One region of the Rudaeicoccus suwonensis genome, then DNA from elsewhere that is predicted to be linked to it. Evidence: riboswitches for the same ligand, from Rfam matches in the RefSeq annotation. Region 1 holds a riboswitch; the other holds the start of a gene.
The links. A riboswitch is a leader RNA that binds a small molecule or an ion and turns the genes downstream of it on or off. The one in region 1 is predicted to bind cobalamin.

Region 1 (4,206 bases):
GCTCGATGGCAGAGCCGTCGAGCCGGTGTTCTGAGCCGGAGCAGTCGCCTGAGTGGTGCCGCCACCACCGCCACCGTTGTGGGGCGCGGTCGTGCTCGTCGTGGTCGGGGTGGGCGTCGGGCTCGACGTCTGAGGACGCACCGGGGCAATGCGCGGCGGCGGGTTGCTCCCGGCCGTGGCGTTCAGGGAGAACGACCAGCCCTCGAAGCCGCCCTTGATCGCGGAGCGATTCGTCACACCGAACTGGCTGTAGGTCCAGGTGCCGCCGTTGGGCGCGAACCAGTACGACCAGTAGGCCGAGGCCGGCGGGGTGTTGACGCACGCCTCTTTGTATGACGGGTCGCCGGTGACCGGAAGCGTTTGCGTGGCCGACGGCTTGTTGAACAACCGGCAGATGAAGGCGTCGCCCCAGCGCGCGACTCCGGCATACGGCACGCCTGCGTTCTGCAGGGCGTCCAGGCCGGTGCCGCCGGCCGGGATCGAAGGCGCGCAGCGGACGACGACTCCGCCACCGAGCTGCTGGAAGTCGACCACGACGGTCACGCCGGTGGAGGTGGTGCAGAAGCCGTTGTAACCGGCTGCCAGCGCCTGCGGTGCGGTGGCAACGCCGAGGGTGCCGGTGGCGCCGAGCGCCAGCGCGACTGCCGCGGTGGATCGGGCAAGACGCCGCATCTCAGTCCTCCTTCTTCAGCAGACGTGGGGTCACCAGCAACGCGCCGGCGGCGAGCGCACCGATGACGATGGCGATCGTGAGCGGCCACTCGTTCGTGCCGCCGTGAGCCGAACTCGGCGACCCGAGGGCGGCCACGTCGGCCTGGCCGGTGGCCCGCGGAGTGCTCGTCGAACTCGCGGGCGGTATGACGGAGGCAGAGGTCGTTGCCGAGGCCGTCGCGGTTGGCGCAGCATCGCCGGTCGCGCCCTGCGGCGCAGCTCCGGCGATCAGATTCGAGCCGGCCAAGCCCGCCGCAGCGCCTCCACCACCGGAGCCACCGACCACGACACCGGCAGCGGACGTCGCGCTGGACGCTGCGGTCGGGCGCACAGCCGTGGCAGCCGGACTCGCAGGCAATGTCGGCTTCGGCGTCGTGGTGTGCGAGGGCGTCGGCTTCGGCGAGCGCTTGGTCGGAGTGGGTGTGGGCGTGGGAGTGGGTTTCGTCGGACTGACAGTGCTGACCAGGTCGATGAAGGGCACGCGAGCGAACGCGAAGATCGCCTGCGGCGTCGCGCGCTGCCAGACCCCGACCATGCTGCCGATACCGCTCTTCAGCGCGGCGGCGAACGTCGGCTGGTCGTAGGCGATCGCACCGGCGTCCGCAGCCAGCGGCGTGCCCTTGATGCGGGGCTCCATCGCCTGCACCGTGGTCATCCACGCGCCGGCTTTTGCTGCTGCGTGAATCTCACCGGCTGCCTGCAAGGTCGCTGCGGCCAGCCCGGTGCTGTTGCTGTTGGGTGACTCGGTCGAGACGCCGCCACCAAAGCTGCCGTTCGCCTTCTGCGCCGACACAAGGAAGGCCGCGCCGCGGGTGATCGCGCTCTGCGGCACGCTCAGCCCGGCTGCCTTCGCCGCCATCAGGGCCTGCAACCCCATCGAGGTGCCGTCATTGTCCGGCTGGGCGTTGCCGCTGGGTCGAGCCGCGTTGCAGCTGAGGTTGTCGTTGTAGAACATCCGGAAGTAGCCGGCGCTGCACTGCTGGGTGAGCAGGAAGTTCACGGCATCCTGCACGACGGCCCGCTTGGTCGTCTTCTGCTCGTTCATGCCGACGAAGCCGAGCACGGCCAGCGACTGACTGAAGAGGTTCGAGCTGTCCGGGCCGTCGGCGGCCGGATCCTGTAGTCGGCCGTGCTCAGGACCGGGTTTCTGGTTCACCAGCGCGAGAGTTTGATCGAGGATGTTGAGCTTGTAGCCGCCAGGCTGAGTCAGGACCGGACTCACGCCCGCGGTCGCAGCGGCAAAGAGCACCTTCGCCGACGCGCCGGCCGTGATGTAGGTGACTCCGCTGTAGACCTGCGGCCCGGCATACGCCTGCGCGTGCGAGGAGATCGCCGACCAGGTCTTGGCCAGCTGCGCCTTCGGTGCGCCGGCCGCCTTCATCGCCCAGTAGGTGTCGATGGTGAGGCCGACGTCCGGCGAGCCGGGTGCGAAACCGGGCATCGCGCCGGTGCTGTCGAGTTGGCTGCGCAACCAGGTGCTTGCCGCGGTCGCAGCGACCGGATTGCCCGGAGCGGTCGCCAGAGGCGAACCACCCACTGCGGCATACGAACTCGGGGCATGGGCCAGACCCGTGCCGGCGCACGCGGTGAGCACCCCGGCGGTCGCGGCGAGCAGCCGCCTGTTGATCGGCACCTGCATGGTGGGGACTCCTCCGGTATGACGGATGGACCCCAGCTGAACCGGCCACCGACGCATGCGACGGTTGTGCGGTTTCGGCGCGACTGCAGTCCACGACAGCCTGTGATTGCCCGAGCGGCATCAGGCATTCCGGCTCACCACGCTGGGCGTGGACCACGGCTGCGGGACAGCGCCGGAATCGAACCGGCTTCCCCTGATGAATCTCGACGGCGTGAGCGCAGATGCCTCCCGCCGAGGCAGACCTTAACACCGCCGGACGACGGGCACAGGTTTCGATCTCGGTCAGCGTTCGCTGTTCACCTGCGGTTGTCACAGCACATGCCTATGGTGAGTTCTCGGGCGCAACGGCGCCGTCCACATCGAAATGGCGGCGACGCGACCGAGCACCGTCATACAGGAGGAGATCCGTCGTGACCCGAGTCCGAGTCGACCTGAACATCTCACTGGACGGGTACAGCCCGGCGCCGGGGACGTCGCCGGACAACCCGATGGGCGAGGACTGGGGGCCGTTGGTGCAGGCGTACACCGCCACCCGCACCATGCAGTCGCGCGTGTTCGGTGACACCACCGGCCGGGGCACGACCGGGATCGACGACCGGTATGCCGCAGCGCATTTCGACGGCATCGGCTCACAGATCATCGGCGCTGCGATGTTCGGCCTGCACTCCTTCCCCGACGATCCGGAGTGGAAGGGCTGGTGGGACGACGAGCCGCCGTTCCGCACTCCCGTATACGTGCTCACGCACACCGCGCCGCGGCCGTCGCTGGTGATGAAGGGCGGCACGACCTTCCACTTCCGCAATGCGCCGATCGAAGATGTGCTGGCCGAAGCCGTTACTGCCGCTGGTGGTCTGAACGTGTGCGTCGGCGGCGGCATCGGTGTCGCGCGCGACTTCCTGCGTGCCGGCCTGGTCGACGTGCTGCACGTTGCGATCGCGCCGATCCTGATCGGGCACGGCAACCGCGTGTGGGACGACCTGCGCGGACTCGAGACCACACACTCGGTGATGAGCGAGGTCGCGGAGAGCGGCACCATCCACGTGACCTTCACGCGATAGGAGATTCAGCAGAAATTAGCGTGGGCGTCGTGCACAGGCTGGCTTCCGAGTGCTTGTCGCTCGCGCACGACTGTGGCGACCGTCGGGCGAGCGCTCGACGTGAAGAACCCTGGGCGTTCGGGTAACTATACCTCTCCGCCGGCAGCGGAGAGGTATAGTTACGTGAACTGAAAGGAGATGGTCGCCATGGTCCTCGCCGTCGAGGCACCGCCCAACGAGACCGAGATTCTCCGTAAGGCTGTCGCCGGACTGACGGAACGGCTACCTGCGCGTTGGGCACTCCAAACCTTCGATCCAACGGACCTGCTCGGACGACGCGCCGATGCTGCCTTTCGGATCACCGCACCCGACGGGCGCACTGCCACACTCGCGGTACAGGTGAAGGGGACCGTCGAGGGTCGAGATGTTCCAGGGCTGGCAGAGCAGTTCGCCGGCTCCGCGAAGCTTGTGCCAAACGCACAGCCGCTCGTGGCGGCGCGATATCTCACTCCTCAGGTTCGTGCCCAACTTTCAGGGGCTGGGTTGAACTACCTCGACGCGACGGGCAACGTCCAGCTGTCGCTCAGCGACCCGGGCCTGTTCCTGTCCGACAAGGGGTTGGACAAAGATCCATGGCGCGGGCCAGGTAGGCCTAGGGGAACTCTTAAAGGTGAGCCCGCCGCCCGAGTCGTGAGGACGCTTGCCGACTTCGGAGGTGCGTGGAAGGTCCGCGAACTCGTCGGAGTAGCTCGCGTTTCGACCGGAGCCGGATACCGGGTCATCGACTTCTTGGAACGAGAAGGCCTCGCCATACGTGGC
Region 2 (4,206 bases), 150 kb from region 1:
TCGCGTGCCAGATCGCAGGAGGTGTCGATGGCGTGCCAGCTGATGAACTCGACCAGCTCATCGATGAGATCGGCAGCGCCCTGCGAGGAGTACGCCATACCGAGCCGCTCGACGACTTCGGTGAAACCCATGATCCCCAGGCCGATAGCGCGGTTCTCGCTGTTGGAGTGCTCGGACTCCGGCACGGACGAACGAGTGACGTCGATGAGGTTGTCCAGCTGACGCACCGCCAGACGGGCCGACTCGGCGAGGCGGTCCCAATCCCACTCGCCGTCGACCAGGTGACGTGACAGGTTGATGGAGGCCAGGTTGCAGACCGAGACGTTGTCGAGGTCCTGAGGCAGCGTGATCTCGGTGCACAGGTTCGACAGGTGGATCGTGCCGGTGTTGTCGTTGAGCGCCCGCTGATTGATGGTGTCCTTCCACGTCAGCCACGGGTGTGAGGTGGTCTGCAAAGACACCAGGATGGCCTTCCACTGCTCGCGAGCCCGCAGGCGGCGGTGCGAGCGCAACCGGCCGGCCTTGGCCATCGCGACGTACTCCGCGTAGCGGGCCGAGAACTCGTCACCGACGAGTTCGACCAGGTCGGGCGTCTCCAGTGGGTCGAAGAGGTACCAATCGTCATCGGCCACAACGCGTTTCATGAACTCGTCGCTCAGCCAGACGGAGGTGTTGGCCGTCCGGGTGCGGCGGTAGGGGTCGCCGGCGTTCTGCCGCAGGTCGAGGAACTGCGGGAAGTCCAGATGCCAGTTCTCCATGTAGAAGCACAGCGCGCCGAACTTCTTGCCGCCTCGCGAGACCGCACGCAGGATCGAGTCGACGGTGTGCATGAACGGGATCGGGCCGGTCGAGGATGTGTTGTTGCTGCGGATCGGGCTGCCCTCGGAGCGCAGCTTGGTCACTGAAAGACCAATGCCACCGGTGCCTTTGGTCAGCCACATGACGTCACGCATCGACTTGGCGATGTGCTCGATGTCGTCGTCCATCTGCATCACGAAGCAGTTCGAGAGCTGCGGTGTGCAGGTGCCTGCGTTGACCAGCGTCGACCCTGCGGCGAGGTAATCCAGCGACGCCATCTTGCGGTAGAACGCGATCGCGGCCTGGGTCGGGTCCTTCTCCTCCACCGACAGGCCCATCGCGACCCGCATCCAGAAGTATGCCGGAACCTCCAGCGGACGCCGCGCGGAATCCGTTGCCATGTATCGGTTTTTGAGCGTGACGATGCCGATGTAGCGCAGCCCGTCATCGAGATGGTGGTCAAGTGCGGCAGCCAGCGCTTCGAGGTTGAAGGCCGATGCCAGCCGCGGATCGAACAAGCCGTCCTCGACCGCGACCCGGACGTAACCGGGAAAGCGGGCCTGGTGCAACAGGGCCAGCTCACTCTGCGTCTCGAAGTCGCCGAGCACGCGCTTGTAGATCGTCTTCAGCAGCAGCCGCGAGGCGATCACGTCGAAATCCGGGTCGTCCTTGACGTTCTGCACCGCGACATTGATGGCAGCCTCGTCCAACTGCTCCGTGGTGATGCCGTCGAACAGCGTGATCGCCAACTCCGAGGCGATCTGCATGGTCATCGACATGGCGTTCGGCAGTCCGGTGGCCGCACGTTCGATGGCGCGGTTGATGCGGTCGGCGTCATACGGCTCGCGGGTGCCGTCGCGTTTGGTGACATGAATGCTCACGTCTGGTGGTCTCCGTCCCTCGCTGGTCGCGGGTTTGCGGGAGACGAAGCGACAGGCGGGCGGGGCGGCGCGATCCGGCAGCGTCAGGCCCACTCGTCCGCCGGCTCGTCCCACGCGAGCCGCGGTCACCCTCCCGCGGTTGCGGGTGGGGCGCTGGCAGGTCTTCGGACTCGTGAATCCGGCTCCGGCATACGCCTCGAAACCACCTACCGGCCGTCGCTTCCCAGGCTGTGCGCCCAGTGCTGATGACGGCTTTCGTCCTCACTCACCGCTGCGGGGCAGTCCCGGAATTCCACCGGGTTCCCTCTTGCCTCGGCTCTACATCCATCTGCGGATGTAGTGCCGAACCAGCTACGTTACACACACTATCTAGTGGTGCTCGGATTGCCAAGCCCCTACATCATGTAGTTGCACTGCTGTGATTTCACGGGCCGACATCCCGGCGAATTCGCCACATCGCGGTCGCCGAGTCCGCCGGAAACAGCGAAACGGCCCACGATGTCGGGGGCCGTCTCAGTGCGCGGAGCGAGTGACGAGAATCGAACTCGCGTATTCAGCTTGGGAAGCTGATGTTCTACCATTGAACTACACTCGCGCGTCCGGAATCCGGTGCCCAAGAGCAGCGGATCCGTGTGCGGCAGCGAGTCTAACCGACCACCTCCGCGCCAGCGACCGACCACCCGCACGACTCGGCAGGTAGCGTTTGCCCCGTGCTGCTCTCCGACCGCGATATCAAGGCCCAGGTCGATGCCGGCCGGGTGCGACTCGAGCCGTATGACGAGGCGATGGTCCAGCCCTCGAGCATCGACATCCGGCTCGACCGGTACTTCCGGCTGTTCGACAACCACAAGTACCCGTTCATCGACCCCGCCGAGGAGCAGGACGAACTCACGCGCCTGGTGCAGATCGAGCCGGACGAGCCGTTCGTGCTGCACCCGGGGGAGTTCGTCCTCGGCTCGACCTATGAGCAGGTGACTCTGCCCGACGACATCGCAGCGCGCGTCGAGGGCAAGTCGAGTCTCGGACGGCTCGGCTTGCTCACTCACGCGACGGCCGGTTTCGTCGATCCCGGCTTCAGCGGCCATGTCACCCTGGAGTTGTCCAACGTCGCCACCCTGCCGATCAAGCTGTGGCCGGGTATGAAGATCGGTCAGCTGTGCTTCTTCCAGCTCAGCAGCCCGGCCGAAAACCCTTATGGCAGCGCGAAGTACGGCTCCCACTATCAAGGTCAGCGCGGTCCGACAGCGAGTCGTTCGTTCAGCAATTTTCACCGCACCGACGTCTGATGGGTCGGCGCTGGGAGAAGGGGCCGGAGCACGACGATTCGCAGCCGATCCTGATTCTGCCGAGAGTCCCGCGACCGCGAGCGATCGCTCTCGTGCTGCACGGTGGCGCGCCCGACAGCACCACCGGCGTCACGAAGTTCGAGCCGGCCCTGTTGCGGATGCTGCCCTTCGCCCAGCACATCGAAGTGCGCAGCGGCGGGCGCATCGGAGCGGCGATCCTGCGCGATGCCGTGCGCGGCTACAACGGCGCCGAACGCTCGCCGGTGCATGACGCGCGCTGGGCGGTGCGGCGGCTGCAGGAGCGGTACCCCGGACTGCCGATGGGTCTGGTCGGCCACTCGATGGGTGGGCGAGTTGCCCTGGAACTAGCGGGAATAGACGGCGTCAGCACCATCGTCGGTCTGGCGCCCTGGATCCCGCAGCAGTATGACGTCGCGCCGTTCCTGCCGCTGCACACCTTGCTGATGCACGGTCGCCAGGACACCATGACCGACGCACGCGAGTCCGAGAAGCTGGTCGACCGGATCCGCACAGCAGGCGGCGATGCCACCTACAGGGCGTTCAACGGTTCGCACGCGATGCTGTGGCGACCGGGGCGGTGGCACCGGCATACAACCGCATTCCTGCGACTGAATCTGCTTGCGAGATGACGTGCGACGAGACCTGACCCACCAGGTGACGGCAGCGGCCGTGTCGGCGACCGCGGTCGCCACCGCGTCCCTGGTCGCCTACTACGGTTACTGGCAGGGTCAGGAACGCTCGCGCATCCTCGCCGGCAGCCAGATGATCGAAACCGCAAGCGGGCCAGTCGAATACGTCGCTCTTGGCCCGGTGGTTGCGCCACCGGTGCTGATCCTGCACGGGTCGCCTGGCGGCTACGACCAGGCCGAGCTCTTCGCTCGCCGCAACGGCCTCGACTCGGTGGCACGGGTTCTCGCGCCCTCGCGGCCGGGGTACCTGCGCACGCCGCTCGGTGAGTGTGTCGATGCGGCGACCGAGGCCGACGTGCTGGCCGACTTCCTCACCGCCTATGGCGTCGAGCGTGTCGTCGTGCTCGGCATCTCCGGTGGCGGCCCTGCCGCGTTGGAATTCGCCGCACGCCATCGTGATCGATGTGATGGGCTCATCCTGCTGGCGGCGATCAGCCGGCCCGAGACCGAGGCTCAGATCTACGCCAGAATGCCTGTGCTGCAACGGATTGCGACGCAGATCGCCGATCGCACCGTGCAGACGAATGTCGG

Region 2: another riboswitch for cobalamin. It lies ahead of BKA23_RS00685 (ribonucleoside-diphosphate reductase subunit alpha); the one in region 1 lies ahead of BKA23_RS00030 (prenyltransferase/squalene oxidase repeat-containing protein).

Annotation. Positions count from the first base shown of each region.
Region 1 covers NZ_VIVQ01000001.1:2,448-6,653, reverse strand. Annotated here, with positions in the region: gene BKA23_RS17540 (ABC transporter substrate-binding protein) at 1-672, opposite strand, end outside; gene BKA23_RS00030 (prenyltransferase/squalene oxidase repeat-containing protein) at 674-2,350, opposite strand; cobalamin riboswitch at 2,453-2,591, opposite strand; gene BKA23_RS00025 (dihydrofolate reductase family protein) at 2,761-3,408, shown strand; gene BKA23_RS00020 (hypothetical protein) at 3,595-4,206, shown strand, end outside.
Region 2 covers NZ_VIVQ01000001.1:149,764-153,969, forward strand. Annotated here, with positions in the region: gene BKA23_RS00685 (ribonucleoside-diphosphate reductase subunit alpha) at 1-1,679, opposite strand, end outside; cobalamin riboswitch at 1,818-2,046, opposite strand; tRNA gene BKA23_RS00690 (tRNA-Gly) at 2,204-2,274, opposite strand; gene dcd (dCTP deaminase) at 2,390-2,965, shown strand; gene BKA23_RS00700 (alpha/beta hydrolase family protein) at 2,965-3,615, shown strand; gene BKA23_RS00705 (alpha/beta fold hydrolase) at 3,617-4,206, shown strand, end outside.